3 regions of the Pseudoalteromonas sp. 13-15 genome follow, and region 1 is predicted to be linked to each of the others. Evidence: predicted binding sites of a transcription regulator. Region 1 holds the regulator's gene; each other region holds the start of a gene.
The links. Region 1 encodes ArgR, which controls arginine synthesis, uptake and breakdown. Its sites were predicted from a motif close to ANTGAATANNTATTCANT; they were not measured.

Region 1 (10,399 bases):
CGCCGGTATCTAACATGACCAGCGCATACAGTGGCATACGCTTAAAGTCAGGCCTTGCTCGCCAGTTTCAATACGAAACAGGACAAAGCCGCATAGGTAAAAACTTATTTGAGGCACCAGAGTTATATATTGAAAACTCACCCGTATTTTTTGCTGACAAGGTCAATACGCCAATTTTAATCATGTTTGGAGACAAAGATGATGCGGTGCCTTGGCACGAAGGCGTACAGTATTATTTAGCACTTCGTCGTGCAGGCAAAGATGCCACTTTTTTACAGTATGAAGGTGAACCGCATCACCTTAAAAAATTCCCAAATCAGGTCGATTTTTCAGTCCGTATGATGCAGTACTTCGATCATTACCTAAAGGGTCAGCCTGCAGCTAAATGGATGATTGAAGGTGAAGCATTTATAAGTGAGTGAACTGAGACATTCATAAATAAACATGATAAAAGCTGATCAGAGTACTCAGACAGATAGAGGCCGATATTACTCAGTAATATCGGCCTCTAAATAGTCAATTATTTTTCCAGCAACAAAAAAGCCGCGATAATCGCGGCTTTTTTTAAATTACTAATAATTACAAACCAGCACGGTCTTTAATTACAGGAATAAGCGCAGAACCTGCGTGATTGCCTTCAGCCCAGGCTATGTCGGCACCGTCTGACAATGAACTTTTAGATAAGTTTTTAACAATATACTCACCTGCATTTACTGCATTACTGGCAACAGCATGACGCAATAAGTTATTACCGTTACATTGAATAGAATCATATATGTTACGAATTTTTACACGAGAGCTTTTTAACTTGCTACGTAAACGGTTTTTATCATCTGCTGCGATATACTCGCAAATAGATAGCGCTAGTTGATCATTAGCCTTTGCTGGAGCTGTGTACGAAAGTGAACCTGCAGCAATAGCAGAAATAACAACTAACTTTGATAATTTAAACATTGTTGACCCTTGTTTGGTACTTTATTCCTACGTTAACTGGTTATTATTGTACCAACCTAGTTAACCTTACGCAATAATGTTAGCAGTATTTATACAAAGTTACGAATTTATAACTATGTTTATTTTTTTCGTCTGGCAGTTTAACTTGCTCTTCTTTCACTTCCCAATTTGCAACAGCTTGATAATCAGGGAACTGTGTATCACCCTCTACATCAAGATCAATAAAGGTTAAATATAAGCGCTCAGCTTGTGTTAAAAACTGCTGATAAACATTTCCACCGCCTATAATCATGACCTCTTCAACACCACAAACCAAGCTCAGCGCGGCCTCTGGACTTGTTACAGTTTCAATACCCTCGGCCTTATATTCAGTGTTGCGCGTAATAATAATATTGCGTCTACCAGGTAAAGGACGACCAATAGACTCAAAAGTTTTACGACCCATGATCACAGGCTTACCTGTAGTAACGGCTTTAAAATGTTGAAGATCTGCGGGTAAATGCCACGGCATTTTATTATCAAGACCAATAACACGGTTATTTGCCATAGCGGCAATCATTGAAATAATCACACTAAATACCTAGTACTTTATTATTAAAAAACAAAAAGGAGCCTATGCTCCTTTTTATATTTAATGAAAATTAACGTTCGTAGACTACTTCTACATCGTAATCATCTTCATCCCAGTCATCCCAATCATCATCATCGCCTTTGGTGGCTTTTTGATGGTAGGTATCCCACTTAAATTCTATTTCTTCATCTTCAACTTGCTCAAACTTCTCTTTAGGCATGCTATCAAGCAATGTCATAATGTCATGTATAAGCGGTTGAGTATGCAGCTTGTTAATAGCTGAGATTTGATAAATATTTTCAGACTCACCTAGCTCTTGTGCAATAGCATCGCATAGCGCTTGTGCTTCATCTTCAGGTAACAAATCTATTTTATTAAACACTAACCAACGAGGCTTTTCTGCAAGCTTAGGACTGTATTGGTGCAGTTCGTTTATAATTGCAAACGCATTATCGACTGGGTTTGATCCATCTACAGGCATTACGTCAATAATGTGCAATAACACACGACAACGCTCTAAATGCTTTAAGAAGCGGATACCTAAACCGGCACCATCAGACGCACCTTCAATCAACCCAGGTATATCAGCTATTACAAATGACTTGTTAGCTTCCGGACGCACTACACCTAAATTAGGAATAAGCGTTGTAAATGGGTAGTCAGCCACTTTAGGTCTTGCAGCAGACACGCTGCGAATAAAGGTCGATTTACCTGCATTTGGCAAACCTAGTAAACCTACGTCAGCTAGCAATAGTAACTCTAATTTTAAGTTACGTACTTCACCGGGTGTACCTAGTGTTTTTTGACGAGGCGCTCGGTTAGTACTTGATTTAAAACGTGCATTCCCCAAGCCGTGGAAACCACCTTTTGCAACCAAAATTCGTTGACCATGTTGGGTCAAATCACCAAGCCCTTCTTGCGTATCAACATCGGTTATACGCGTACCTACAGGGACCATTACAAACAAGTCGTCTGCTTTTTTACCTGTACAGTTTCGGCTACGTCCGTTTGTACCGCGCTCAGCTCTGTGAAAGCGCTCAAACTGATAGTCAATCAGGGTATTTAAGTTTTCATCAGCTTGTAGATAAACACTACCACCGTCTCCACCGTCACCGCCGTCAGGCCCACCATCTGGGACATATTTTTCACGTCGGAAAGACACGATACCGCTTCCGCCGTCTCCGGCCTCTGCGCGAATTTCTACTTCATCTACAAACTTCATGATTACTCACTTTAGGGATTGGCTTGCTAATTTATACATTATATACCGAAGCCAAGCCGATTGCAGGCTTGGCTTTGGTATATATTTTTGTCTCAAAACAAAAAACCCCGCAAAGGCGGGGTTTTTTAACTACCTTACTGATTACTCAGTTACGATAGTTACGTATTTACGGTTTAAAGGACCTTTTTGTTCAAATTGAACTTTACCATCTGCTTTTGCAAAGATAGTGTGGTCTTTACCGATACCTACGTTTGTGCCAGGGTGGAAACGTGTTCCACGCTGACGAACAATGATGCTACCCGCTAGAACTGATTCGCCACCAAAACGCTTAACACCTAGGCGTTTGCTTTCTGAATCGCGACCGTTACGAGTACTACCAGCTGCTTTTTTATGTGCCATTTCTAAGTACCTCTAATTAAGCGCTAATGCCAGTGATTTTAACTTCAGTGAACCATTGACGGTGGCCCATTTGCTTACGAGAATGCTTACGGCGTCTAAATTTAACAACCTTAATTTTCTCACCGCGACCATGTGAAACAACCTCAGCTGTTATCTTACCACCGTTTACGAACGGTACACCGATCTCGATCTTCTCACCATCAGCAACTAAAAGCACTGAATCAAATTCAACTGCCGCACCAGTTTCAACGTCTAATTTTTCAAGACGAATCGTTTGACCTTCAGTCACACGATGCTGTTTACCACCACTTTGGAAAACCGCGTACATAATTAACTCCGTCTGTGCACCCTCAAATCGGCGCAACTAAAATATTCTTCGATAGGGCGCGAAGTTTACGCTAACGCGAAATAACTAGCAAGCCTATTTTGTAATTAAAATGAATAAAAAGTAGCTGCTTTGAGAGCAATTCAATATTTTCTCTATTTTATATTAATTAAGCCTTTTGCCAAGCGCTTTTTAACTCTTTGCAAAAATAACCCTACTAATAAAATTACAACCTGCGTTGTACATTATTCAAACTCAAAAACCATCTTTCATCGTCTAGTAATTAAACACATTTGTGATTGAATTAAGCACTTATTAAGCACTTTAGGTAGGTTTTTTAAATCAATCGTCACAAAATATCGAGCTAGTGCGTTTTTTGTTGTACAATCTGCGCCGTTCACACATAAAAATTGGCTCGGAGATCAATGGATATAAAAGCTATCCAGGCGTTAATAGAAAGCGATATGAATGACGTCAATCAACTTATACATGCGCAAATGCGCTCAGAGGTGGCGTTAGTAAACCAACTTGGTTTATACATAGTTAATAGCGGCGGCAAACGCGTTCGCCCTATGTTGGCTATTTTAGCTGCCAAAGCGCTAGGATATACTGGTAAAGACCACATTACACTTGCGACCATTGTTGAGTTTATTCACACCGCGACCTTATTACACGACGACGTTGTTGATGAGTCAAACTTACGCCGAGGCACCCCAACCGCTAACGCTGAATTTGGTAATGCTGCTAGCGTATTAGTTGGCGACTTTATATACACGCGCTCATTCCAGTTAATGGTTGGTTTAGGCAAAATGCAAATTATGCAAATACTCGCCGATGCTACCAATATCATTGCTGAAGGTGAAGTGCTGCAACTTATGAATTGCAACGATCCAGACACAACCGAAGCCAGCTACATGCAAGTTATTTACTCTAAAACGGCTAAGCTGTTTGAGGCTGCTACCGGGCTTGCTGCTATTATTACCAATAATGATGAAGCCACGCTCAATGCATTAAACTTATACGGTATGCACTTAGGTACGGCATTTCAGCTTGTTGACGATGTGCTTGATTATAACGCCGATGCAGACCAGCTAGGTAAAAATATAGGCGATGATCTAGCCGAAGGTAAGCCGACCCTACCACTTATATATGCAATGCAACACGGTAATGCGCATCAAACACAGTTAATTCGTGATGCAATTGAGCACAGTAATGGTATGGAACATTTAGAAGAGATTTTATCTACGTTAAAACAAACCAATGCGCTTGAGTTTACAATGCAAAAAGCAGAGCTTGAAGCCGATAAAGCAATTGCTTGCTTAGATTTTCTACCAGAATCTGAATACAAGCACGCATTGGTAAGCTTAGCCCGTATAGCCGTTGACCGTGATCACTAACCTTAACGAGCCTGTTATTTAACACTAATAGTAAATAACATTCGAGCAACAAAAAAGCCTGCAAATGCAGGCTTTTTTAATGCTCATTCTGGCTATTACGCCATGAAATCAACACCTTCTTTGATGTCTTTTTTCAGTGTCTCAAGCATATCGTTCTTCGCTTTTTCTTCAAATGCGCTTAGCTCGCCGTAAGAAAGAATTTCTTCAACGCCGTTTTTACCTAAACGTACTGGGTGTGCAAAATACTCTGCATCACCATCTTCAACAGCAACGTATGCGTAATCTACAACATCTTCACCTTGTAGGCCTTTAACTAAAGACATACAAAAACGTGCTGCAGCAGCACCCATTGATAATGTAGCTGAACCACCACCTGCTTTAGCATTTACTACTTCAGTACCTGCATTTTGGATACGTGGAGTAAGTGCAGCAACTTCGTCTTCAGTGAAAGTTACGCCTTCAACTTGAGAAAGTAGAGGAAGAATCGTTGTGCCAGAGTGACCACCAATTACTGGTACTTTAACTGTAGCAACGTCTACGCCTTTAAGTTCAGCAACAAATGCTTCTGAACGAATCACGTCAAGCGTAGTAATACCAAATACACGGCTTGCATCGTATGTACCTGCTTTCTTGAACACTTCAGCAACAATCGGTACTGTGCCGTTTACTGGGTTAGTAATAATACCCACAAGTGCTTTAGGACAACTAGCTACAATGCCTTCAGCTAGTGTTTTAATGATACCGGCATTTACGTTAAATAAATCTGCACGATCCATACCTGGTTTACGTGGCATACCCGCTGGGATTAAAACAATATCAGCACCGTCAAGCGCTTTGTTTAAATCGTCTGCGCCAAAACCTGCTACTTTAACATCAGTTGGGATGTGTGATAGGTCAACAGCAACACCTGGTACAACTGGTGCAACATCGTAAAGTGATAATTCAGAACCAGCTGGTAAGCCTGTTTTTAATAGTAAAGACAATGCTTGACCGATACCGCCTGCAGCACCTAATACAGCAACTTTCATTGGAATTCTCCGTCATTTGAGGTAGGAAATACTTGTGGCCCTTAAGATAATGAAATTAGCGCCTAAAAACAAATTTATCGGGCCTATTTTGCGATATTTTCGACCATAGTTGTAAACTTTGGTGGTTTATCGCATCAAACTGTCAAGTTGACTAAACAACTGCTGCATAATTATTCATTTTTGTGTAGTATTTACAGCATAAATAACAATAATGAATAAAGACTATGCAACCTCAAGATAAACAAGAAGCATTGGTAAAAGCGTTTAAATCACTTTTAAAAGAAGAAAACTTTGGCTCTCAGGGCGAAATAGTTGATGCGCTTAAAGAGCAAGGCTTTGACAATATAAGCCAGAGTAAAGTGTCACGCATGTTAAGTAAGTTTGGTGCTGTGCGTACCCGCAACGCTAAACAAGAAATGGTTTACTGCCTACCCGCTGAAATGGGAGTGCCGACAGCTAAAAGCCCATTACGCCAGTTAGTCATTGATATTATGCATAATGAAATGATGATCATTATTCGCACCAGTCCAGGCGCTGCGCAGCTTATTGCCCGCTTACTTGACTCGTTAGGAAAGGCCGATGGTGTATTAGGTACTATTGCCGGAGACGATACTATATTTATTGCCCCAGCAAAAATCTCTGAAATAGACGTCACACTTGAACGAGTACGTATTTTATTTGATACGGTTTAAATTTGCTTTAAAAACCCAACTGAGGGGGCAAAAAAAGCTGACCCCATATCGGCTTGAGTAAAATCAAGCCAATGGTCGTAACACTCCCCCTCCCCTAAACGGCTATTTAATACAGCCTCAAATGCAGTACCAGTACTTGCGCAGCTTATGCATAACATACCTTGCTCATAAACATCGCCATAAGGCATGCTTTGATTCAACAAAAGGGGTTGCCCCTCTTCATCTTTTAACTCACTACGCGTGGCATGACTGGTATTTAGTGCTGGGGTTATAAGCGTATTATCAAGTCGTGTACGGCCCATAATTTGCTCTTGCTCACTGAGCGATAAGTGCTGCCAAACAGTTAAGTCGTGTTTATAGCGCTGAACATGAATATAACTTCCCTGATCTTCAAAACAACCAGGTTTATTAATTAAAGCAGTTGAACGCTTTTTTCTTCCGTGTGGCGTATCACCACCATAAATAAAACCATTAAAATCTCGGCCATCTAAAAAACGAAAGTTACGTATTTGCTCCACCAGCTCCACATCAGGTGCAAAAAGCTTTAAAACTTGCAATGCAAATAAGTGGTTTACGTCTTCTCTGTCTGAACGCACCTGCACAAACAAGTCGCACGGCTGAACACTCATTTGGTGATCTGGATGATTTATATTTGGAAAGCTTTGCAGCTCACTAGGAATATACTCAGGAAGAATATGAGGCCAATATTGGGCGCCAATGGCAACAACGCACGACAACATCGACTCTGAAAACTGATCATTAAACTCTTCTTCAATTGCGCTTACTTGTTTTAATTTAGCGCGCAATGATTCGTCTTGACCATCAAACACATTAAAAAATAAATGCAAACCATGCAGGTTTGCTTCAGCACAAATCCCAGATTGCGCTTGCGCCATTGTTATTCCTCAGTTTTACAGATATGTACACAGTGAATCACATTAACTATGATTCAAAAAAATTCACTGTGTGGGGTTTTATTTTTATTATAACCTGCTCATTGATTTCAAATGATTGGCCATATTGCGCTTCAACTTCAAGCGTTTGTTCGGCTATAACAACTTTATAAACATACGCAGAGCCAATAAAGCGACGACTTAATATTGTAGCCCGTTTACTGAGTTTGTCACTTTGACACTCTTGCACAAGTTCAATTTGGTGAGGTCGCACATATAACTCACCACTACATGGATAGCAGCTCGTTTGCATATCTGACTCAACGGTGCCAAAAGGTGTTTTATATTCAGTAGCCGTTAATGCTTCTGCGGATAAGTATATGCCTTGACCTAGAAACTCTGCAACCACCTTTGACCTAGGAGCAGCAAAAAGCTGCTCTGGCGTGCCTTGTTGGGCAATACTACCGCGATCCATAATGGCAAGCGTATCAGAAAAAGCAAAAGCCTCTTCTTTTGAATGGGTAACAAATACCGCTGATACTTGTTGCGCCTTAATAATACGGCGAATATCTGCAATTAATTCAAAACGAACTTGGGTATCTATATTTGAAAACGGCTCATCAAGAAGTAGTAAACTTGGTTTATAAGCCAACGCACGGGCAATCGCAACGCGTTGCTGCTGCCCACCAGAAAGCTGGTGAGGAAATCTATCTGCGCAACCAGACAAATGCACTAACTGAAGCATTTCATCCACACGCTGTTGTTTTTCGGATTGGCTCATTTTACCTAACCCAAACGCAATGTTATTTGCTACGCTTAGATGAGGAAACAACGCGTAATCTTGAAACATCATACCTATATTTCGGTTCTCTGGTGCAATAAATGTTGACTCATCACTTACCAGCTTTCCATCTATAAATACACTTCCGTGCTTGGTCTCAACTAAGCCTGCAATGGCTTTTAATGTGGTGGTTTTACCGCAGCCACTGGCACCAAGCAAACATACAATCTCATCTTTACCCACGGTTAAGTCTAAGTTTTCGATCACCTTTGTACCGTTATAGTGATAGCTGACACCTTGCAAAATTAAACTACTCATTTAAGTGTGTTGCTCCATAGAACGATTAATAAAATACAAAGGGATAAATCCAACAATAACAATAGATAAAGCAGATATAGAAGCAAGCTCTAACTGCTCATCACTCACGTACTGAAAAACATGCGTTGCTAGACTTTCAAAGTTAAATGGTCTGAGTAATAACGCCGCAGGAAGTTCTTTCATGCATTCAATAAAAACAAGTAAAGCAGCAGTCAGTAAGCCTCTTCTTAATAAAGGTAGGTGCACTAAACGCAATGTTTGGCCTTGGCTTTTACCCATAGACTGGCTTGCCATATCAAGTGATGGACTAATACGCACAAAGCTCGACTCTATCGCTCCGTGAGCAATGGCATAAAACCGAACGACATAAGCAATCACAATAGTAAACACACTGCCTGTTAGTAACAGGCCTATATCTAAATTATAAGGCTCTAATACATTATTAATACTACTTTCTAACAGTGTTAAAGGTAATAAAACGGCAATTGCTAATACGGTGCCAGGCAGTGCATAGCCCGTACTAGCTAGTCGCCCAGGTACGAGAGGGTAAGACTGTTTTGCTATACGCTGATAAAAAACAACAAAAACACCTAATGCAATTGTTATTACGCTCACAACGCCTGACACTTTTAGGCTTTGCCACGCATAATTAAAAAACTCAGCACTCCATGCTTTTTCAAAGTAGGTAATGGCGTAATTAAGTAATACTGCAATCGGGATCACAAAAGATACAAGTAAAACCGTGCCACAAAATGCCGTTGCTAACCAAGCCGACTTTCCCTTTAAAATATAAAGTGCTTCGCTATTTACGCCCGATTGGCGTTCAAATACAGCTTGATTACGACGACTAAAGCGCTCTGCCATAAGCGCTAAAAAAAGTAGTAACAGCATTACACCTGATATTTTTGCAGCAGCAGTCAAGGAGTAATAACCAAACCATGTATCGTATACCGCGGTTGTGAGCGTGCTAACAGCAAAATAACTTACTGTTGCAAAATCGGCCATTGTTTCCATACTAATGAGCGCAAGGGCCGCAACAATAGAACCACGAGATAATATAAGACTCACTTTAAAAAAACTTTTAGTTGGGGAAAGTCCCATTAATTGACTTGCCTGTACCAATTTAAAAGACTGCTCTCTCAAAGCCGTTTTAAAAATTAAAAATAAGTATGGGTAGAGTACCAAGGCAATCATGACTATTGCGCCCGGCAGGGTACGTATATCAAAAAACCAATAGTCACTGGGAGATTGCCAGCCAAACCACTCCCTTAGAGTAATTTGCACGGGTCCTGCGTAATCAAGTAAATCAGTATACACGTAGGCAATAATGTAAGTAGGCATAGCAAGGGGCAGCATGAGCGCCCATTCAAAATGTTTTTTTCCGGGAAAGTTACAATAAGCAGTTAGCCAACCAAGTGGCAACGCTATAACACTACTGAGTGCACACACACCCAATATAAGTAGTACAGTATTAGAAATGTAATCCCAAAGCACAGTGTCCCAAAGGTGAGTAAAAACCTCTGAGTTGCCTTGTAGCGATTCAAAAAGAAGGAAGAACAACGGGGCCGACAAAACTAAACCTGTCGACCACGCGAATAGCTGCCATTTAGACAGCTTAAATTTATAAGTCATTAAAGATCGAACTTCACCTCATCAATTAACTTAAGCGCTAACGGACGATATTTACTGATCTCATCAAGTGGCAAGCTATCTTCTTTAAAGCTGCCCCATGATGCAACCAAACTGGATAATTGCACACCAGGCTTAACTGGGTATTCCATATTAAGCGATGCATACATGTTTTGCGATTTATTGTCGG
Region 2 (10,399 bases), on a different replicon from region 1:
GGATGAACTGGACTTTATCAACGAATAAAATAAAAAGAGCAGCTAAACAGCTGCTCTTGAAGGAATTAAGCGTTAAGCCCAAATGGGTCGTCGATACTGTGGCTAGGCTCTGTAAACCAATGAGGGCCGTTGTCGGTCATATAAAAATGATCCTCTAAACGCACCCCAAATTCATCGGGTATCACTAGCATTGGCTCGTTACTAAAGCACATGCCTGGGGCAAGTGGGGTTTTATCACCGCCAACTAAGTATGGCCATTCGTGAATATCTAAACCAATACCATGGCCAGTTCGATGCGGGCAACCCGGTGTTTGGTACTGCGGGCCCAGCCCTTGAGCCGCTAAATAGTTACGAGCACCTGCGTCAACATCTTCGCATGTAGTACCAATGTTTGCGGTGTTAAATGCGGCCAGTTGCGCTGCTTTTTCGTGATCCCAAAACATGCGCTGGCGCGGTGTTGGTTCACCAAATACATAGGTGCGGGTTATATCTGAAAGGTAATCGTGTACTTTACAGCCGGTATCTATTAATACCATATCGCCTTTTTTAAGCACTTGCGCATCTTTAACACCATGTGGAAACGACGTTGCTACACCAAACAGTACAATGCAAAAATAGTTGCCCGGAGCGCCTACTTTTTGATGCGCTTTTTTTATAAAGGCTTCGACTTCTGTGGTGGTAATACCTTCGTAAAGCATACTCGCAGTGGCTTGGTGAACGGCTAAGGTCATGTCCATTGCGCCCTGCATAAGTGCTAATTCGTTAACCGATTTGTGCATGCGGCAATGTGCAGTAACGCCTTGCGCATTGATTATATTTAATCCTTTTTGCGCTTTGTTAATACCATCGAATATAAAGAACTGTGCGCTTTCATCGATGCCGATGGTGGCGTCGTCACTAATGTTTAGTTGCTTTAATACGCTAACAAATAGCGCATAAGGGTTTTCGTGCTCTTGCCAGCCGTGTATTGGCCCTTCAACCACTTTAAAGCCATCTAGAGTACCAATTTCAAAATAAGGTGCAATGTACTGTACTTCACCAATCGCAGGTAAAATTGCGCCAACCATACGTTCACTCGCATACCACTTCATACCCGTAAAGTAGGTGAGGTTGGTCCCTGCATTTAGGTAAATTGCATCAATGTTATTAGCTGTCATATAAGCTTGTGCTTTTGCTATACGTTCAATGTGTTCGTCAGTCTGAATAGGTGTTAACGATTGGGTCATATTACTTAAGCTGGCTAATGCTTGCTCTGGGGTTTGCGTGCCAATACCGATTGTGCTCATGGGATTCTCCTTGGAATTTTCGCTATTGTGCGCAATGCATTTTTAAAATTCAATGTTCTGCGATCAGCAACATCGATTGGGATTGTGAGTGCGTTGGGGCTAAGTTGGGTTATGTGTTTGCCATGATAAAGGGGTGAAAAACACCCCTAAAAGTTATTTTTTTGCGTAGGGAAGGCGCGTTAATTTATTTGCTGTGTGGTAGCTGTCAAGGCCAGTAACCGCGACAGTATCAATGGCTTGTAAATCTAGAAATCCATCGCTTTGCAGAGCGGTTTCATCTAAATACACATCGACAATTTCACCAATCACTAGTTCAGTTCCGTTAATTTCAAGATGTTTACTTTCAACAAATTTTACTGAGTATTTTAAGCGACTCTCTTTGACAAAAGGGGCCGAAAACTCATTTAAGTACTCAGGTGTTAACCCTGTTTCTTCAAATTCGGATTCGTCTTTGTCGTAGCGTGCTGAGGTTTGATGCGCTTGTTTATAAATAGACTTATTTACCTGATTGATAGTGTAAACACCTGTTTGTAATATATTTTCAAACGTATGGCGCGGTACACTGTGTGGGCGCATTATCATACCTACGAGGGGAGGGTGAGCACCCAAATGAATAACCGAACTAACAATCGATAAATTAGTGTTGCCTAGTAGGTCTTGTGTGCCTATTAGGTTTGCACTTTTAAACCCAGATAACGAGTTTATTAAATGTGTACGAGTACGTTTTTCAAGTGCGTCGATACGCGCTTTAGTAAAATGCATTTTAAATCCTTACCACGGTATAGTTGAGCCTTGCCAATCTAAATAAGCTGGCTCGCCATTTAGTTCTAAATCAGGGTTGTTATTTGTTAAGTCAAAAAGTTGGTGAGCTACAAATTCAGGTGTAAACAATTTGCCTTCGGGTACATTTTTTTGAAAAGGCTTAGACAGGTCTGTGTCAGTTGTACCAGGATGAAATAGCACAAGTTTGGTGTTCTTTGCACGACGAGCAAGCTCTACTGCGGCAGTTTTAAATAACATGTTAAGGGCTGATTTAGATGCCCGATAAGTGTACCAGCCTCCCATTTTGTTGTCGTTAATACTACCTACTCGTGCACTTAAGGCAGTTATAGTGCAGTGCGTTTTATGATTGATTAAAGGCAAAACGCTTTGTAAGCAGAGCAATGGGGTAAGCGTATTTGCGTTTAGTAACAAATTAAAATAATCAGCGTTGATGTCTTCAAGCTTTTTTTCTGGCATGTGCTCGGAGTTATGTAACTTACCGTTGAACATTATTACCTGGTGTATGTCGGCTTGCTCATCTTTTAAATGTTGAGTAAGGCCAAATAAGCTGTCAGTAGAGTAATCAGTATTGTAAAAAGTAATGTTGTTACTGTCTTGTGGAACATGGTTACTTGAACTGACGCATATGATGTTAAATTCAATTGTTTGGTTTTGAAGGTGCTTTACGTAGGCTTTAGCAATCGCGCTACTAGCGCCAAAAAGAATAATTGTCTTCATTTTTTTCCTTTTGATTTTATGGCGCACTGGCCGTTGTTGCACTGGGTGTTAGGCATTAACAACCTGCTTACAGAGTGCCTGTGTTTTGCAAAAAAAATATAGCCCCAATCTGCAAAAATACGAATAACCGGCAAGCGAAAAAGTTTCAACCAGCGGTGTTTTTCAACTGTTTTCCAAGCTTGGTATGTTACGTCTAGCCCATAAATCATCTCGCCATTTTTTAGTTGCGCTTGTAGGTACGTAAGTGCTTGGTTTTTGTTTATATGCCTGTAGCGCTCGCTAAAATCGGCAGCATTTAAATCCTCAAGGGTAATTAAGCTGTGTTTATCTGCTTGTTTTAACTGTTGCATTTCAGTGCTGCAAAGTGGGCAGTTACCGTCGTAAAAAATGATCATACCAGTGCTTTGTGATTATTTTATCTATACTTTTTTACGACATGACATTGCAAATGGATCTATTAAATATGCGCTCTTAATGATATTAATAGTCCTCCATGAAACAAAGGAGACTGAGAAATGAGTGAACAATATGCCGCCCTGCGAGGTAATGTAGGTCTACTTGGACAATTATTAGGTCAAACTATAAAAGATGCCCAAGGCCAAGCAATTTTAGATAAAGTAGAAGAAATTCGCGCTTTATCAAAATCCTCTCGCAGTGGTAATGAAGACGATCGCAAGGCGTTAATTGAAGTATTACATGCCCTTAGTGATGAAGAGCTTTTACCGGTTGCCCGTTCATTTAATCATTTTTTAAATTTAGCCAATGTGGCAGAGCAGTTTCATACTGTATCGCGTTTTAATGACGCTGGTCTTGGCCAGCAAAACCCTCTCACTCAAACATTAAAAACGTTAGCCGCTAAAGCACAAGAAGGTCAGTTAGACTCTAACCACCTTGCTGACACACTCTCAAAACTCCACATTAATTTAGTACTAACGGCCCACCCCACAGAGGTTACACGCCGTACAATTATTAACAAGCACGTTGAGTTGAGCGATTGTTTAGCATCGCTTGAGCGAAAAGATAACTTGGAGCATGAGCGCGAAGCTATTTTAAATAGAATTGCTCAGTTAATAAGCCAAGCGTGGCATACAGACGATATTCGTCGTTCGCGCCCAACGCCTGTTGATGAGGCTAAATGGGGGTATGCAGTTATTGAAAATAGCCTTTGGCATGCTGTTCCGCGTTTTTTACGTGAATTTTCGGAGCATGCTAAAGAGCAATTAAGTCTAGAGTTGCCCATTGACTACAGCCCAATTGAATTCACTTCTTGGATGGGTGGAGACCGAGACGGTAACCCATTCGTTACTGCACAGGTTACTTCGCAAGTTCTTGACCATGGTCGCTGGATGGCACTTGATTTATATAGCCGAGATATTGATACGTTATGCGCTGAGCTATCTATGTCTGACGCCAGCGACGAACTCATTGAGTTGGCAGGCCAAGATTTTGAACCCTACCGCACTGTGCTTAAAAAGCTTAAAGGCGAAGTGTCTGAAACAGTGGCGCATCTAGGTGCAAAAATTAAGCACAAACGCACTGACGCACAAGATCTTGTTACTGATATTAACCAGCTTAAGCACCCAATTGAGGTGTGCTATCGTTCATTATTAAAATGTAACATGAAAGTCGTTGCCGATGGCTTACTACTTGATTTAATGCATCGTTTAAACAGTTTTGGCCTACGTTTGGCAAAACTGGATGTACGTCAAGATTCATCACGCCACAGCGACGTTTTTTCTGAACTTACGCGTTATTTAGGGTTAGGGGACTACAACCAGTGGCAAGAGCAAGACAAGCAAGCATTTTTACTAGCGGAGCTTAATTCGCGTCGTCCGCTTATTCCTAAGCATTGGCAACCAAGCCCTGATGTACAAGAAGTGCTCGACACCTTCGATGTAATTGCAAAGCAAGATGAAAAAACATTTGGTTTGTATATTATTTCAATGGCACGCACTGCATCCGATATTTTAGCTGTACAGTTACTTCTTAAAGAAAGCGGCTGTAGTTTTGAATTGCCAGTTGCCCCATTATTTGAAACATTAGACGATTTGAATAATGGAAGCGACGTGATCACGACGCTACTCGATAATGTGTGGTACCGCGGCCATATTCAAAATACGCAAAATGTAATGATTGGTTATTCAGACTCGGCTAAAGATGCCGGTATGATGGCAGCAGGTTGGGCCCAATACGAAGCAATGGATAAACTCGTGCAGCTTGCAGACGAGCGTGGCATTGAGCTTGTGCTATTCCACGGTCGAGGAGGAACTGTTGGTCGAGGTGGTGCACCGGCTGCACAAGCACTGCATTCGCAACCGCCAGGCTCACTTAAGGGGGGTTTACGGGTAACAGAGCAAGGCGAAATGATACGCTTTAAATTTGGTTTGCCAGATGTAGCACTACAAAGCTTAAATATATATGCAGGGGCAGTACTGCAGAGTAACTTATTACCACCGCCAGAGCCTAAGCCACAATGGCGCGAAGTTATGAAGCTTATTAGTGAGCAGTCGTGTGAGCATTACCGCAATGTTGTTCGCCACGACGAAAACTTTGTTCCTTACTTTAGAATGGCAACGCCAGAATTAGAGCTTTCTAAACTTCCGCTTGGCTCTCGCCCTGCAAAACGCAACCCTAATGGGGGCGTTGAAAGTTTACGTGCTATTCCATGGATTTTTGCATGGAGTCAAAACAGGTTAATGTTGCCTGCTTGGTTAGGTGCGTTAACAGGCTTAAAAAAGGCACTAGACCAATATGGCTTAGAAACACTAAACGAAATGAGCCTCAATTGGCCATTTTTTAGAGCTCGTTTAGAAATGCTTGAAATGGTATTTAGTAAAGCAGATAGCTGGTTAAGTGAGCACTATGATAATGCGCTGGTGGAAGATATGTACAAGCCGTTAGGTGTAACCTTGCGAAAAGAGCTTGAAGAGGCCATTGAGCTTGTGCAGTCATTAAGCCCGCAAAAAAGCTTACTTGCAGCTCAGCCTTGGATAAAAGAGTCGATTAGTTTACGAAACCCATACACCGATCCGCTCAATGTATTGCAGGTTGAATTGCTTCGCCGTGCCCGCTCTAACGAGGAGCATAACGAAGGTGACATCGATAATGCATTAATGATCACTATGACAGGTATTGCTGCAGGTATGCGTAATACTGGTTAATTGTTAACGTTTGTTATTTAGCAAGGGAACACGCCGTGTTCCCTTTTTTGTGTTTAATAACATAGGCCTGTTTATCTTTCGGGGTTAAATTTGCAACAGTGTGTTTGGTACTTAGGTAAGGCAGCGCCTTTATAGGATGGTTATTCCTCATAAATAGGCGGTAACGCAGCATGAATACCAAACACGTGCTGCCCGAATGTTCGCCCTAGGTGCGATTAACTCTTTGTTGCCTACATGGGTGAAGGGAAGGAGCATGAGCAGGACTAGGAAGTTTTGCTCGGTTTACTTAGCCCACTAGGTTATAAACCTCGCACCACGATTAAATCGTCTCTAGTTTGAACAAGTTTTAAGCCTGAAAGGTCAACAGGCCCTAGCAATTTGGGTCTTAAACTTTTAAACTACTTAGCCATTGAATAATTAAAATACATTATGGCTTCAGCAACTTTTACTGTACAAGAAGATACAGCCCTTACAAATTCTCATATCACGTTAAACGTAGCGCAAACAGAGTCCTTACGTAGCCAATTAAAGTCGCAGCGCGGCATATTAAACACAAACAACATTGAACAGCTTTGCAAAGAGTTTAATGTTTCTGTCGATTCACTGTTACAAGGTTTAGTACCTTTAGCGTCTGAGTTTTCAGTAGCTCCAGTATCACATTTTCATGTTGGTGCAATTGTAAAAGCTATAGATAAGCAGCAACAAGTTAATTTTTATTTTGGCGCTAATGTAGAGTTTGATCATCAAGCACTGAGTCTCGTTGTTCATGCAGAACAGTCTGCCATTAATAATGCTTGGTTAAATGGTGCTAAAAAAATTCTTAAAATTGCTATAAGCGACGCTCCGTGTGGCTATTGTCGCCAATTTATGAATGAATTAGCCGATGCGAAAGAGTTTGATATTTTACTTCCAAGTCAACATTTTAAATTGGCAGAGCTATTACCTCACTCGTTTGGACCAACCGATTTGGGTAACGAATTTAGTTTGTTTAACCCAAAGCCTCAGCTTGCGGTTTTTGATGACGAACAGATCGAAGAGACTTTTTCTGGCTTTGCGTTAAATGCGTATGTACCGTACAGTCAAAATTTTAGTGCGGTCAAGGTAAGTACATTCAATAATGGGGATTTTTACGGCAGTTATGCAGAAAACGCAGCTTATAGCCCAAGTTTATCGCCTTTGCAAAGCGCGTTGAGTCAGTTCTTTTTAGCTGGCCTTAGTTTTGATAAAGAGACGGTGAAAGGCATCACACTTTTAGAAACTAAAGGGCACGAAAATCAAGCGGGTGTTTCGAAGGCGGTACTATCGGGATTTACTGATCTGCCAGAGCTAAAAATAATTAGCGCTGCGCTTAAATAGTGTCAAAAAAGCACAGCTAATAAGCTGTGCTTTTACATATCAATTTTACTTATTAAGTAAAATTAACCTAGTAACACCTTGGCGGCTTCTAATACAACAGCCACTGATTTTCTTTCTATTTCACCGTGGTCAACGTTAGGAATTTCTTGACGAGTACGGTTAACTAAAACACCGGCAACACAGGCAGCTTGCAAGCCAAGGGCTGCACACATAGTGAATAATGTGGCCGACTCCATTTCGTAGTTCATTACGCCCAGCTTTTGCCATTCTTCACAACTACCTTGAAATGCTTTTGGCACATAACCCGAATGAGTATCGTAGCGCTCTTGGCCTGGGTAAAATGTATCGCTAGACGCTGTAATACCAATATGAAAGTCAATTTCTAAGTTTTTACATGCTTCAACCATGGCTTGTGTTGCATAAAAATCAGACACAGCAGGGTAGCTAAGTGGTGCAAAATGTTGGCTTGCACCGTCTAAACGCACAGACGCTTGGCTAATTAAGATTTCACCTTCATTAATGTGAGGTTGAATAGCACCCGTAGTACCAATGCGTAAAAATTGACGCACGCCCAATTGAGCAAGTTCCTCTACTGCAATCGATGTAGATGGACCGCCAATACCGGTTGAGCATATAACCACAGAGTGGCCATTTAGTTGACCTAGATAAACATGAAACTCACGTGTTTGAGCAAGGCAGGTTGGGTTGTCTAGGAATTGAGAAATACGTGCAGCGCGATCTGGGTCACCGGGCACAATCGCAAGTTTTGCACCTTGTAGATCGTCAATACATAGTCCTAAGTGAAATACCTTTTCCATATCTAAGCCTTTTTAAAATAATTTTTATCAATCTAGCATAATTGCTAGAAACCTTTCTTAAGTACAGGACGTATGTCCGTATTAATATAATTGAGTGCTTGTTTAGACCAGTAAAATAGGGCTTTAGCGTATTTTATTCATCAACTATGAATATTCAAGCACACCCATGGATTGCTGGTTTACTTGTGCGGTTGACTTGTGTGCGCAAGCATTATAAGTATCACTCAACTAAGTGGTTAGTCATAAATGATAATTGCCTGCATTAATTAAAAGCTTTTAAATATCAGTTGCTTATGTTTTTATTTTAAGTTGGTTTTGAAAGGGTTTTTAATGATACAGACAAAGAAAATTTTTAATTTTTTAATTATTTAAAGTTTAGGCCTGTTTAATCGTTTTGCATAAATAATCACTAAAATACGCACTGAACAATTCATAAGGATTTATTATGAGTCAAGAAATTCAAGCATTTAATAGTAAAGTAGAGCACTGCTTATGTGCTCCTGGCGATGGTGTTTTTACCGTTAATACTGCAAAAGAGCGAAAAGCGGCACTTCGAAATAAACTGTATGGTCAAACCGAAAATGTAGATACGCTATGGCGCGAATCGTTAAATGAGTTGCCTCACTCTCCCCATAAAGCGGTCATGCTTGGAATTAGTTCTGATTGTGGTGGCGGTATTTTACGTGGTGCCAATTGGGGTCCTTTGTTTGTTCGCTCAGCATTAATTGATCAGCACCCTGAATGTCATTCGTTCGACTTAGGCGATGTGCGTGTTATTCCACATTTGTTACATGACAAGTACCTAAACGACACAACCATCTCTAATTGCCAAAAAGCGCTATACGGAAACGAGAATAACGACTACTACGTAAGTCCGTTATCAATTACTGAAGATGTGTGCGACAGCTTTTATGCCACGTTTAAAGATAAAGGTATTTTTGGTATTGGTGGCGATCACTCTATTAGTTATCCATTAACCAAAGCGTATTTAAAAGCAAAACGCGAGCAAGGGAAGCGTACGGCTATTATTCATTTTGATGCGCACACCGATTTGCTTGTGGAGCGCTTGGGTATAGATTTATGTTTTGGCTCTTGGTGTACACATATCTTAGAGTTTTTACCTGCACCCCATCACTTAATTCAATTTGGTATACGTTCAAGTGGAAAACCAAAATCACACTGGGAAAACACATTTGGGGTTAAGCAACATTGGGCGCATGAAATTATTGAACGCGGTGCAGCCGCTGTTGCTGCAGAGACTATCGCGCAACTAAAAGCGGATAATGTTGATGAAGTGTATGTAAGTTTTGATATTGACGCACTCGATGCCGAATTTGCTTCTGCAACCGGTACACCGGAAGATAACGGTTTAACACCTAAGCACGCGCTAGACATTTTATCAGCCATTGCCGATGAGTTTCCTATTACGGGCGCTGATATGATGGAAATAGCACCATTTACCGATAGTTCTCTAGTGGGCCAAGCAAGTTCTGAAACAACATTAAAAGAAGGCGCAAAAATTTCAGCGTTTTTAATTAATGCGATGAATAAATAAGTGCTTCAAAACTAATACTATTGACTTAATCTTATTTTATTAAATACTCAAAACTAGCAGTCTACAAAGCCTCAACTATATTTATTGAATAATTGCACTAATTTAGTTGAGGCTTTTACCCAATGAAGGGATTTGTTTTTTTACTTTGCGTGTTGTGTACGACAGTAAAAGCACACGAAATTAACATAGTGACGGAGGTGTTTCCTGACTTTCAATATCTCGATGCAAACAACCAATTGGCAGGTCGCTCTGTAGAAAAGGTAAAAAACGCCCTTAATGCTGCTGGTATTAGTTACACTATGTCGGCTAACAATTGGAGTGTGTCTTATAACGCAGCCCTTCGAGATAAAAACACCTGTATTTTCTCAATTGTTCGTTTGCCACCAAGAGAAAATAACTTTGTGTGGATAGCTGAACTTGAAGAGTTTGAGTCAGCGATTTATGGACTGAAATCTCGAGGCATAAAGTTAAAGACTTTACATGATGCCAAGCGCTATAAAATAGCAGTATTAAGAGATAACTTTAGCCATCATTATTTACTTGAACGCGGTTTTAACGAAAGCCGGCATTTGTTGTTGATTGATAATTTAGATAAAATAGATAAGTTAATTAGTGCACGCCGTGACATTCTTGATTTTGTCATTCTAAGTAAAAAACAATTTAATTACCGTCTCAAAACATCACCAAAGTTAAATTTACTCGAGCCAGTGCTTGATTTAAATA
Region 3 (10,399 bases), 320 kb from region 1:
CGCGTAGCGAGGCACATAAGCGTGCTGATAAATATTTAGTTCAGCTTGGTTTGCTTGAGAAAAAAGATAAACAAGCGCGTACTTTATCAGGCGGTATGAAGCGTCGTTTAATGATTGCACGCGCACTGATGCACGAGCCAAAGCTACTTATACTTGATGAACCAACAGCGGGTGTAGATATAGAGTTACGACGCTCTATGTGGGAGTTTTTACGCAAAATTAATGAACAAGGCGTAACGATTATTTTAACTACCCATTACTTAGAAGAAGCAGAACTGTTGTGTAAAAACATTGCCATTATCGATACCGGTCGCATTGTTGAAAACACGACGATAAAAGCACTGCTTGCGAAGCTTGATAAAGAAACGTTTGTACTTGATTTAAAAATGCCAGCTAAGCCAGTCACGTTGCAAGGTTATAAATTTACCATGACGGACGATCACACTATTGAGGTTGAAGTGGCTAAATCACAGGGCTTAAATGCAGTGTTTAGTGCGCTTACAGAGCAAGGCAATACTGTATTAAGTATGCGTAACAAGGCCAATCGATTAGAAGAGCTATTTGTAGGATTACTAGAGCAAGGGCGGGGCGAATAAATGTTTAAATATGGCGTAGCGCTAAAAAGTATATGGATTAAAGAGTGTATTCGTTTTCTGCGTATTTGGGTGCAAACTCTAGTACCACCTGCCATAACAATGAGTTTGTATTTTGTTATTTTTGGTAACCTCATAGGTTCGCGCATTGGTGAAATGGGCGGATTTAGTTATATGGAGTTTATTGTACCGGGCTTAATAATGATGTCGGTTATTACAAACTCATATTCTAATGTGGCTTCTAGTTTTTACTCAACTAAATTTCAAAAAAGTATAGAAGAGCTGCTTGTTGCGCCAGTGCCTAATTACATAATTGTACTTGGTTATATGGGCGGTGGTATGACGCGTGGCATGATGGTGGGCTTTATTGTTACCTGTGTATCGCTGTTGTTTGTTGATATTCAAATACACAATATATTTGTAATTATGGCAACGGTAATTTTAACCTCGGCGGTGTTTGCGCTAGGTGGTTTAATTAACGCTATTTATGCTAATAGCTTTGATGACATTAGTATTATTCCTACATTTATACTTACTCCGCTAACGTACTTGGGTGGCGTATTTTATTCAATTACTTTGCTACCTGAGTTTTGGCAAAATGTATCGCAAATAAACCCCATCATCTATATGGTTAACGCATTTAGGTACGGGTTTTTAGGTGTATCGGATGTTGATTTAACCGTCGCATTAGGTGTGATTTTAGTGTTTATTACCGTGCTATTTACTGTTGCGCTTACATTAATCAAAAAAGGTGTGGGGCTAAGACACTAATGAGTGATGCAAATTCTCGAAGTATTGTATCTAATCAGACCGGTATTCACGAAAAGCTTGATGAAATAGTAAATAAGCATTTAAGCGCCGAGTTTAAAAAGCCCATTGCAGCACACACGCAAGCGGCATTTGATGAGGTTAATGAAAAAGTTAAGGCATTCAATGGCCCTCTTATTTTAGACTCTTGCTGTGGTGTAGGTGAAAGTACAGCTAACTTAGCTAAGCTTCATCCTGATGCTCTTGTGGTCGGGATTGATAAGTCGTCGCATAGGCTTGATAAACACGACGTTCAATATAAGCAAAGCGACAGTGGTCAGTATATTTTGGTACAGGCTGATTTAAATGATTTTTGGCGCTTAGCAGTTGCAGCAAATTGGCAGCCTAGCCACCACTATTTGTTGTATCCAAATCCATGGCCTAAATCTAAACATATTCAACGCAGATGGCACGGTGCAGCTATATTTCCTTATATTGTTAAGTTAGGTGGCTTATTAGAAGTACGCAGTAACTGGGACATATATGTTAAAGAATTTGCAAGGGCGCTTGAACTAACCAGCCATATTTGCGAAGTACAGCCTTATCACAGCGACGATGCAATCACCCCGTTTGAGCGAAAGTATTGGGCCAGTGGTCAGCAAAGTCACCGGCTTATTATTGATTTAACCTAAGTTATTTTTAAGCGTTTTTCTATCGACTCAAAATAGCTTTATCACTAATGTTTGGTTGATTAACAGACTAAGTCAGCATTTTCTGGTGTAGCAAATTGTGGCGCAGGTTGGGCAAAATGGTTACCCTGCATGAGCGTCACATTTGCTTTTTCTAACGCATTTACAATGGCTGCATTTTCGACAGATTCAGCTATAAGCAGTAAATCTAATTGGTTAGCAAATGCCGCTATATGCTCAATAAATAAGTAAATGTCGTTATCGTGTATTATCTGTTTTATCAATCCGCCATCTAACTTAATACCGTCAACTTCAAGTTTTAGAACATTTGAAATATTTGAATAACCGCTACCAAAGTCATCAATTATTACCTTAACGCCTTTACTTTTAACCATAGAAATAAATGCTTTAACTTCAGAATAATTTGCAATCGCTTGGGTTTCTATTAACTCTAAAGTGATATTGCTTGGGTGCGGATAGCGCTTAAGCTCGTTTGTGATGAATTCATTCAAGCTTGGGTCTAACATGTCTTGCGCTGTTATATTTAAGCTCCAACAAATGTTCGTTTTTCTAAAGCGGCTAATACACTGAGAAAATATAGTGCGGGTTAATAACCCGTCCATTCTGGAGCGTGTAACTACATTTAAAAACGCATCGGGTTTTAAAATTTCTCCGCTTGCGGTAACCATTCGCGCCAAACATTCGTACTGAACTATCTGATTTGTTTTGGTATCTATTATTGGCTGAAAGTAAGGCACAATACGGTTGTTATCAAATGCATCATGCACTTCTTTGGCCATTTCTACATTATATTGATATTGAGTTTTAACATCGTGAAGTGCTTTAGAATAATTAATAACTGTGTGCCTACCTTGCTTTGCTTGTAGTGCAGCAATATGAGCATTTTCAAGTAATAGCGATTTATTACCCGTCGCAATACCAGCACACAATGTAATGTATATAAATGGATCAGTTAATAAAGGCGTATTGGCATTATAGGTTTCGATTAAATCGCTCAGCTCTTCATAAGGTGTTTCTTTAGGTGATAGCAGCACCAATTTATTGGTGGCTAAGCGGTATAAATGACAGTTGGCAGAGCAGCGGCTCTTAAAATGCATAAGCAAGTTTTTCATTACTTTATCGCCGATTTCGGTGCCGTAAAAGCTATTTATATCTTCAATTTCATTAACCCAGACAACAGCTAACTGCATATGATGACTGTTACTTTTTTTAAGTAAGTACTCCAACGCAATGTGGTTTTCAAACCCAGTACTGGAGTCGGTTGCTAATGAGCGCTTAAGTAAGTAAACATAAATAGCGGCAACGAGTACAGCTATAAAAAAGAAGAAGCTTGCCATAGCTGCTGCTTTAGAGACGCTTTCGCTTAGCTTTTGGTTAAGATCAAGAATCGTAATATCAGCGCCAGTAAGGTAAGTTTTACCTGTTTTATCGTCAACAAAAGGGATAAATATAGTTTTAAAGTGCCCCCATTGATCGGCCGACACTTCAAATACCGGCTCAGTGGAGTAAAAAGCGCTTATGTTGAGATCGGTTGCTTCTGGGTATATATCTAAATATTGGGTTATTTTGCCATTGTTCATATCGTCTTGCGTATAGCTTGATGCAGTAAAGTATACGCGGTTGTTTTTTAATATCATTGCATATACATATGCCACATCAAGCGCTTGTGCAAACTCGGAAAGTTGCCTGCTTTTGACTTCATAGTCAAAAAAATTAATTTGACCGTTTTGATTCATGGTATTTAGGTAGTCATCACCGAGTATATGCTTAACACTGGCTGCGGCATTAAGAAGGCGTGCATCAACAGATTCCATAATTTCAGCGCGGGTTGTGTGGTAGGTGTAGTAAATATAGACCACTAAGCTGACTAAAAATAAAGCAAAACCAGCCACTAACCAGCTCACTTTCACTCTTCCCTTAAGCATTGCCTGTCCCTTTTTTGTAGTTTTAATGATTATACTTAAAATACAAAATTGCCCAATAAATAATTAGTATTTATTAGATTAAATAAAATTTTAATTAAATTAACACTTTTTTGTCATGCGTGGTGTTGCTTTTAAGGCTTTTAACGAGACATTTTACTTATATTGCAGTACAGTTAGCGCAATTATTTAGAAACACTATTGCTTAACTTACCTCCATATTTGGGCGTTTTTACTAGTTAAACAGGTGTTTTAGCAACACACACACTAGGTATTAAGATGGATCAAAAGCGTTGTGCCGTCGCCTCTAAAGAAAGCCTCAAGCGTATATTTACTGTACCTGAAGCGCCTGACTCAACTTTAAGCAAAATTGAGCTTGAAATATCGAGTAATTTAGCAGGTTTTTTAAACGAAAATATAGCGGCAATCGAAAAACCATTACATGAAATTGAAAAAGACTTTCAAGCTGCGGTGATCCCAGAAAACCCAACGTTTGTATCTGCTTATGCTCAAGACATAATGGAGCAACTTGTTGCTCATTCTGTGCATACAGCTGCACCAAGTTTTATTGGTCATATGACATCAGCTTTGCCGCATTTTTTACTGCCACTTTCAAAGTTGATGGTGGGACTAAATCAAAATCTAGTAAAAATTGAGACATCTAAGGCATTTACTCCCCTTGAGCGTCAGGTGTTAGGTATGATGCATCATTTAGCCTATGGCCAAAACGATGCGTTTTACTCTAAATGGATGCACAGCGCTAAAACGTCATTAGGTGCATTTTGCTCTGGTGGTACGGTTGCAAACATTACTGCGCTTTGGATTGCTCGAAATCGTTTGTTAAAAGCCGATGGTGAATTTACCGGTATTGCATCGCAAGGGATTGTGGCAGGAATGCTGCATTATGGATACAGAGGTTTAGCAGTATTAATTTCAGAACGTGGTCATTATTCATTAGGTAAATCGGTTGATTTATTAGGGATAGGGCGCGACAACTTAGTTGGTATTAAAACAACTGATGACAACAAGGTCGATGTAAATGCCATGCGAGACAAAGCCCGCGAGCTTGAGTCTAAAGGCATTAAAGTAATGGCAATTATTGGTGTTGCAGGTACAACCGAAACCGGCAATATTGATCCCCTCAACGAAATGGCTGATTTAGCGCAAGAGATTAACTGTCATTTTCATGTTGATGCTGCTTGGGGTGGGGCAACGTTATTATCTAATACTTATCGTCCTTTGCTCAATGGTATTGAGCGAGCAGACTCAATAACAATTGATGCCCACAAACAAATGTATGTCCCGATGGGCGCAGGTTTAGTGTTGTTTAAAGATCCCGCTGCAACCGATGCAATAGAGCATCATGCTGAGTATATATTGCGTAAGGGCTCTAAAGATTTAGGTAGCCACACACTTGAGGGTAGCCGCCCTGGTATGGCTATGTTAGTGCATGCTTGCTTACGTGTTATAGGCCGTAAAGGCTATGAAATGCTAATCGATCGAAGCATAAAAAAGGCAAGGTATTTTGCTGATTTAATCAAGGCAGATGAAGATTTTGAACTTATTTCAGAGCCTGAGCTATGTTTGCTTACTTATCGCTATGTGCCTAAGCAAATAAAACAAGCGATTGCTGAGGCTGATGAAAAAACACGGATTGATATTTTTGCTTCACTAAATCGTTTTACAGCCAGTATGCAAAAACGCCAGCGTGAATCTGGACGCTCGTTTGTATCGCGTACTCGTTTGACTCCAGCTCAATACGATAATCAACCTACGGTTGTGTTTAGGGTTGTACTGGCTAATCCGCTTACCTCGGGTATGATTTTAAAAGAGATATTAGCTGAGCAAAAAGAGCTTGCTAAAACAGACCCAGTATTTAAAAAGTATTTAAGCAAATACATGAAATAGTAAATTTAGCATTTATAAAAAAAGACGCTGTTAAGCGTCTTTTTTTATTGCTTAGCTAAAAGCAACAGGCTTTTATAATATTGCTAATGATGTGCTGTGAAGGCTTTATTTTTTCCATTGCTAAAAATTCGTCAGGCTGATGCGCCTGATTAATAGAACCTGGTCCCATAACTATGGTTTCACAACCCAGTTGCTGAATAAAAGGTGCTTCTGTGCAGTAATTAACAGCAATGGCTTTTTGGCCCGCTACCTTTTCAGCTAGTTGAACTAGCGCGCTGTCGGTTCTGCCAGTAAATGCGGGTATTGGGTCATGTAGGTCAATAACACTTACTGAGTTTGGGTATTGCTCGTTTATGTCTTTTGTTGCATCTAGCAGCAGTGCTTGGAGCTCTTGTACACTCAACCCTGGCAATGGGCGCATATCAATATGCATTTCACAACACCCACATATTCTATTTGCGTTGTCACCACCATGAATATTACCCAAATTTAAAGTAGGATAAGGTATTTCAAAGTGATTTAGTGAATACTTATTCTTTAATTGCTCTTTTAAGATCAGTAATTTTGAAGTCACTTTATGCATAACTTCAATGGCGTTTAGACCACGTTCGGGATCTGAGCTGTGCCCTGAGCGTCCTACGACCCTTATAGCTGTACTCATATGGCCCTTGTGTGTAAATACTGGAGTCATATCAGTGGGTTCACCAATAATACAGCGTGCTGGCTTTAAGTTAGGATGTTTGCAAATTTGCTGTGCGCCTGCCATGGTGGTTTCTTCATCTGCAGTGGCAAGTATTAAAATTGGCTGTGTTTGTTGTTTTTCATCTATCTCGCTTATAGCTTGTAATACGAAAGCAAAAAATCCTTTCATATCAATACTGCCTAGCCCATACAGTTTGTTGTCGAGCTCTGTTAATTTAAACGGATCATGATTCCAGCGGCTGTCATCAAACGGCACTGTGTCGGTATGCCCAGCAAGCATTAAACCACCATCCCCGGCTCCTCGTTTTGCTAATAAGTTATAACGCCCTTTTTTACCTTCCAGTTCTATTATTTCACAGGTAAAACCGAGCGTTTCACACCAGTGGGCAAGTAACTCGATAACGTTTTTATTACTCATGCATTCGCTGTCTTCAATTGCACTGATAGACGGGGCTGCAATTAATTGCTGGTACATAGAAATAAACGAAGGCAAAGACATAAAAAAATTCCAAAATAACTATTCAATTTAATTGCATAACAATATAAAAGTATTTATGATGAATATCAATTCACTTTTTAAGCATAAATATATTAAGTAACGCAATGAAGATAATGCGACGATAATCAAAATTCATTAACAAAAAAGACTTACTTAGCACCTAAGCTAGTGTAAGCGAACACATAAATAAGTAGTAATAGATTTTAAGATAATGAGCAAATAATGAATGTAGCGATTATTGGCGCAAGTGGATACAGCGGCGCAGAACTAGCAAGCCTTGTGGCTAAACACCCAAATTTAAAACTGTCAGGTAGCTATGTATCTGAAGGAAGCTTAGATAAACACAAATTACTGAGTGATTTATATCCAGAGCACTTAGGTTTACTTGATACTCCTTTACTTCCTCTTACAAAGTCAGCGTTCGACGACATTAATGCGAATGCAGATTACGTATGCCTGTGTACCGACCATAAAGTAAGTGTAGATTTAGCCCCGCAATTTTTAGCGATGGGCAAAAAGGTGTTTGACCTATCGGGTGGTTATCGCCTTGCAAGCAATGATGATTACGTTACTTATTACGGCTTTGAACATAAGCACCCTGAGTTATTAAATGAATCGGCCTATGGTTTAGCTGAATGGAATAGCAACGACATTGCAAATGCAAATTTAGTGGCTGTTGCAGGTTGTTACCCTACTGCGGCGCTGAATGCGTTAAAGCCACTACAGCAAGCAGGTTTGTTAAGCGACGACAAAATTATTATTAATGCAGTGTCGGGTGTAACAGGCGCAGGGCGTAAAGCCAGTGTAGGTACTCATTTTTGTGAAGTGTCGCTAGCGCCATATGGTTTATTTAATCATCGCCACGGACCAGAAATAGAGCAACACCTTGGTCACCAGGTTTTATTTACACCTCATTTAGGTAACTTTGCTCGCGGTATTTTAGAAACCATTTACGTGCAACTAAAACCTAATGTTACAAGTGAGCAAGTGGCTAAGGCCTACAGCGTGCTTGAAAACGAGCCTTTAATCCGCTTGTTAGGTAGTAAGATCCCGTCAATTAAGGGAGTTGCAAAGCAGCCTTATGTTGATATTGGTTGGCAGCAGCAAGGCTCTCAGCTCATTGTTATGGCAGCCATTGATAATTTACTAAAAGGTGCTGCAGGGCAAGCTCTGCAGTGTATTAATTTATCAATGAATTTAGACCACACTACAGGCTTAAAAGGAGCGTTTTAATGGCTAAAAAAACGTGGGTTATTAAGCTTGGCGGCGCTGTACTTAATACTGAAAATGCTGCTCGTGCGTTATTTGATGTGTTGTCTAATCAGCTAAGTCATAACTTTGTAATTGTCCATGGTGGCGGGACATTAGTCGATACATGGTTAAAAGAAGCCGGTTTTGTTAGCGCTAAGCATCAAGGTTTACGTATTAGCCCAGCAGAACAAATGCCCCATATAGTTGGTGCACTTGCAGGCTGTGCAAACAAGCAGCTAATGGCTCAAGCTATTGCTGCTGGCCACAAACCTGTGGGTTTAAGCCTTTACGAAGCAGGCGTAACCGCATCGCAAAAGCTCAAAGCATTGTGCCTAGTAGGAAAATGCGAAAGCAACAACGACTCTATTATTAACGATTTACTAAACGTCGGGCGCTTACCAATTGTTAGCTCTATAGGTTTTGACGAGCAAGGGCTTTGGTACAACGTTAATGCAGACGAGGCAGCGGCAGCTATCGCCAATAATTTAAATGCAGAACTTATTTTTATGACTGATGTAGAGGCCGTGCTTGACGCTAATAAGCAGCCATTACATCAATTAGATACAAAACACATTGAGACTTTAATTGCAGAGGGAGTAATTGTGGGCGGGATGGAGGTCAAAGTTAAGACCAGTCTTCACGCTGCCCTACACTTACGACGCGGTGTGTATATTTCCAGCTGGCAAAAGCCAGAAAATTTAACTGCTTTGCTGCAAGGCGAGCATGTCGGAACAAAGATTACACCATAGGGTTACCATGTTAGAGAATTTTTTAACGGGTCTAGAATTAGACCAACAAGGCGCACTTAATTTATTAAACCTCGCGCGTGATTTAAAGGCAAAGCCAGAAAAATACAGCCAAGTACTTGCGGGCAAGTCAGTTGTTACGCTATTTGAAAAACAGAGCTTACGTACACGTTTATCGTTTGATATTGGCATTAATCGTTTAGGTGGTCATGCGGTTTATTTAGATCAGCAAAATGGCGCAATGGGCGCACGTGAATCTGTAAAAGATTTTGCACTAAATATTTCAACGTGGGCTGACGGTATTGTAGCGCGTGTAAACCAGCACAGCACGTTAACCACATTAGGTGAGTACTCTTCTGTTCCTGTGGTTAATAGCTTGTGTGACTTGTATCACCCGTGCCAAGCATTGGCAGACTTTTTAACGCTTCAAGAAGTACATGGCGATGTGAGCGAGCTTAAAGTAGCTTACCTAGGCGAGGGCAATAATGTAACTCATTCACTTATGTTACTTGCTGCAACACTGGGTACTGATTTTGTGGCAGTAACGCCTAAAGGCAGCTCGCCTGATTCGCAAATTCTTAAAAAGGCCGAGCAAATAGCAGCTATGAATGGCGCATCAGTAATGGTGAGTGACCGTGTAGAAGCGGCGGTTGGCGCAAACGTTGTTTATGCTGATACATGGGTGTCTATGGGCGATGTTACGCCTCTTGAGCAAGTTAAAGAAAAATATATGCCATATCAGCTAAACCAAGCATTGCTAGATCAAACAGGGGCGACTACGGTATTACATTGCCAACCGGCACACCGTGAGTTTGAAATTACCTCTGAGGTAATGGATGGCCCAGCATCAAAAATTATTCAACAAGCAGAAAATCGCATGCATGCGCAAAATGCTCTGCTAGTTACATTACTAAATCCAAATTTTGTTAAGGAACACCTATGAGTTCAATTAAAAAAGTCGTTTTAGCCTATTCAGGTGGTCTAGATACATCGGCTATAGTGCCATGGTTAAAAGAAAATTACGGCTGTGAAGTAATCGCGTTTGTTGCCGATGTAGGTCAAGGCGCAGAAGAGCTTGAAGGCGTTGAAGAAAAAGCCATCGCATCAGGCGCATCAGAGTGTTACGTAGTTGACTTAAAAGATGAAATGGTAAGTGAATACATTTACCCAACGCTTAAAACGGGCTCTATTTACGAAGGTACTTACTTACTAGGTACTTCAATGGCGCGTCCAATCATTGCTAAAGCGCAAGTTGAAATTGCACGTAAAGTAGGTGCCGATGCGCTGTCGCATGGTTGTACGGGTAAGGGTAACGACCAAG

Region 2: the regulator ArgR is predicted to act here: its motif matches at 8,515-8,532, upstream of ATS72_RS18575 (arginase family protein).
Region 3: the regulator ArgR is predicted to act here: its motif matches at 7,139-7,156, upstream of argC (N-acetyl-gamma-glutamyl-phosphate reductase).

What each region holds. Positions count from the first base shown of each region.
Region 1 covers NZ_CP019162.1:2,012,377-2,022,775, forward strand. The annotation lists gene ATS72_RS09350 (S9 family peptidase) at 1-422, shown strand, start outside; gene ATS72_RS09355 (DUF3718 domain-containing protein) at 580-954, opposite strand; gene folA (type 3 dihydrofolate reductase) at 1,034-1,525, opposite strand; gene cgtA (Obg family GTPase CgtA) at 1,596-2,747, opposite strand; gene rpmA (50S ribosomal protein L27) at 2,889-3,146, opposite strand; gene rplU (50S ribosomal protein L21) at 3,163-3,474, opposite strand; gene ispB (octaprenyl diphosphate synthase) at 3,897-4,868, shown strand; gene mdh (malate dehydrogenase) at 4,964-5,896, opposite strand; gene argR (transcriptional regulator ArgR) at 6,121-6,588, shown strand; gene ATS72_RS09395 (Dyp-type peroxidase) at 6,585-7,484, opposite strand; gene ATS72_RS09400 (ABC transporter ATP-binding protein) at 7,531-8,580, opposite strand; gene ATS72_RS09405 (ABC transporter permease) at 8,581-10,212, opposite strand; gene ATS72_RS09410 (Fe(3+) ABC transporter substrate-binding protein) at 10,212-10,399, opposite strand, start outside.
Region 2 covers NZ_CP019163.1:676,285-686,683, forward strand. The annotation lists gene ATS72_RS18540 (M24 family metallopeptidase) at 66-1,286, opposite strand; gene ATS72_RS18545 (flavin reductase family protein) at 1,440-2,048, opposite strand; gene ATS72_RS18550 (SDR family NAD(P)-dependent oxidoreductase) at 2,058-2,786, opposite strand; gene ATS72_RS18555 (thiol-disulfide oxidoreductase DCC family protein) at 2,783-3,181, opposite strand; gene ppc (phosphoenolpyruvate carboxylase) at 3,302-5,947, shown strand; gene cdd (cytidine deaminase) at 6,377-7,303, shown strand; gene udp (uridine phosphorylase) at 7,366-8,121, opposite strand; gene ATS72_RS18575 (arginase family protein) at 8,567-9,676, shown strand; gene ATS72_RS18580 (transporter substrate-binding domain-containing protein) at 9,799-10,399, shown strand, end outside.
Region 3 covers NZ_CP019162.1:1,690,206-1,700,604, reverse strand. The annotation lists gene ATS72_RS07860 (ABC transporter ATP-binding protein) at 1-596, shown strand, start outside; gene ATS72_RS07855 (ABC transporter permease) at 597-1,364, shown strand; gene trmB (tRNA (guanine(46)-N(7))-methyltransferase TrmB) at 1,364-2,032, shown strand; gene ATS72_RS07845 (EAL domain-containing protein) at 2,092-3,975, opposite strand; gene panP (pyridoxal-dependent aspartate 1-decarboxylase PanP) at 4,252-5,880, shown strand; gene argE (acetylornithine deacetylase) at 5,936-7,081, opposite strand; gene argC (N-acetyl-gamma-glutamyl-phosphate reductase) at 7,304-8,314, shown strand; gene argB (acetylglutamate kinase) at 8,314-9,081, shown strand; gene ATS72_RS07820 (ornithine carbamoyltransferase) at 9,089-10,021, shown strand; gene ATS72_RS07815 (argininosuccinate synthase) at 10,018-10,399, shown strand, end outside.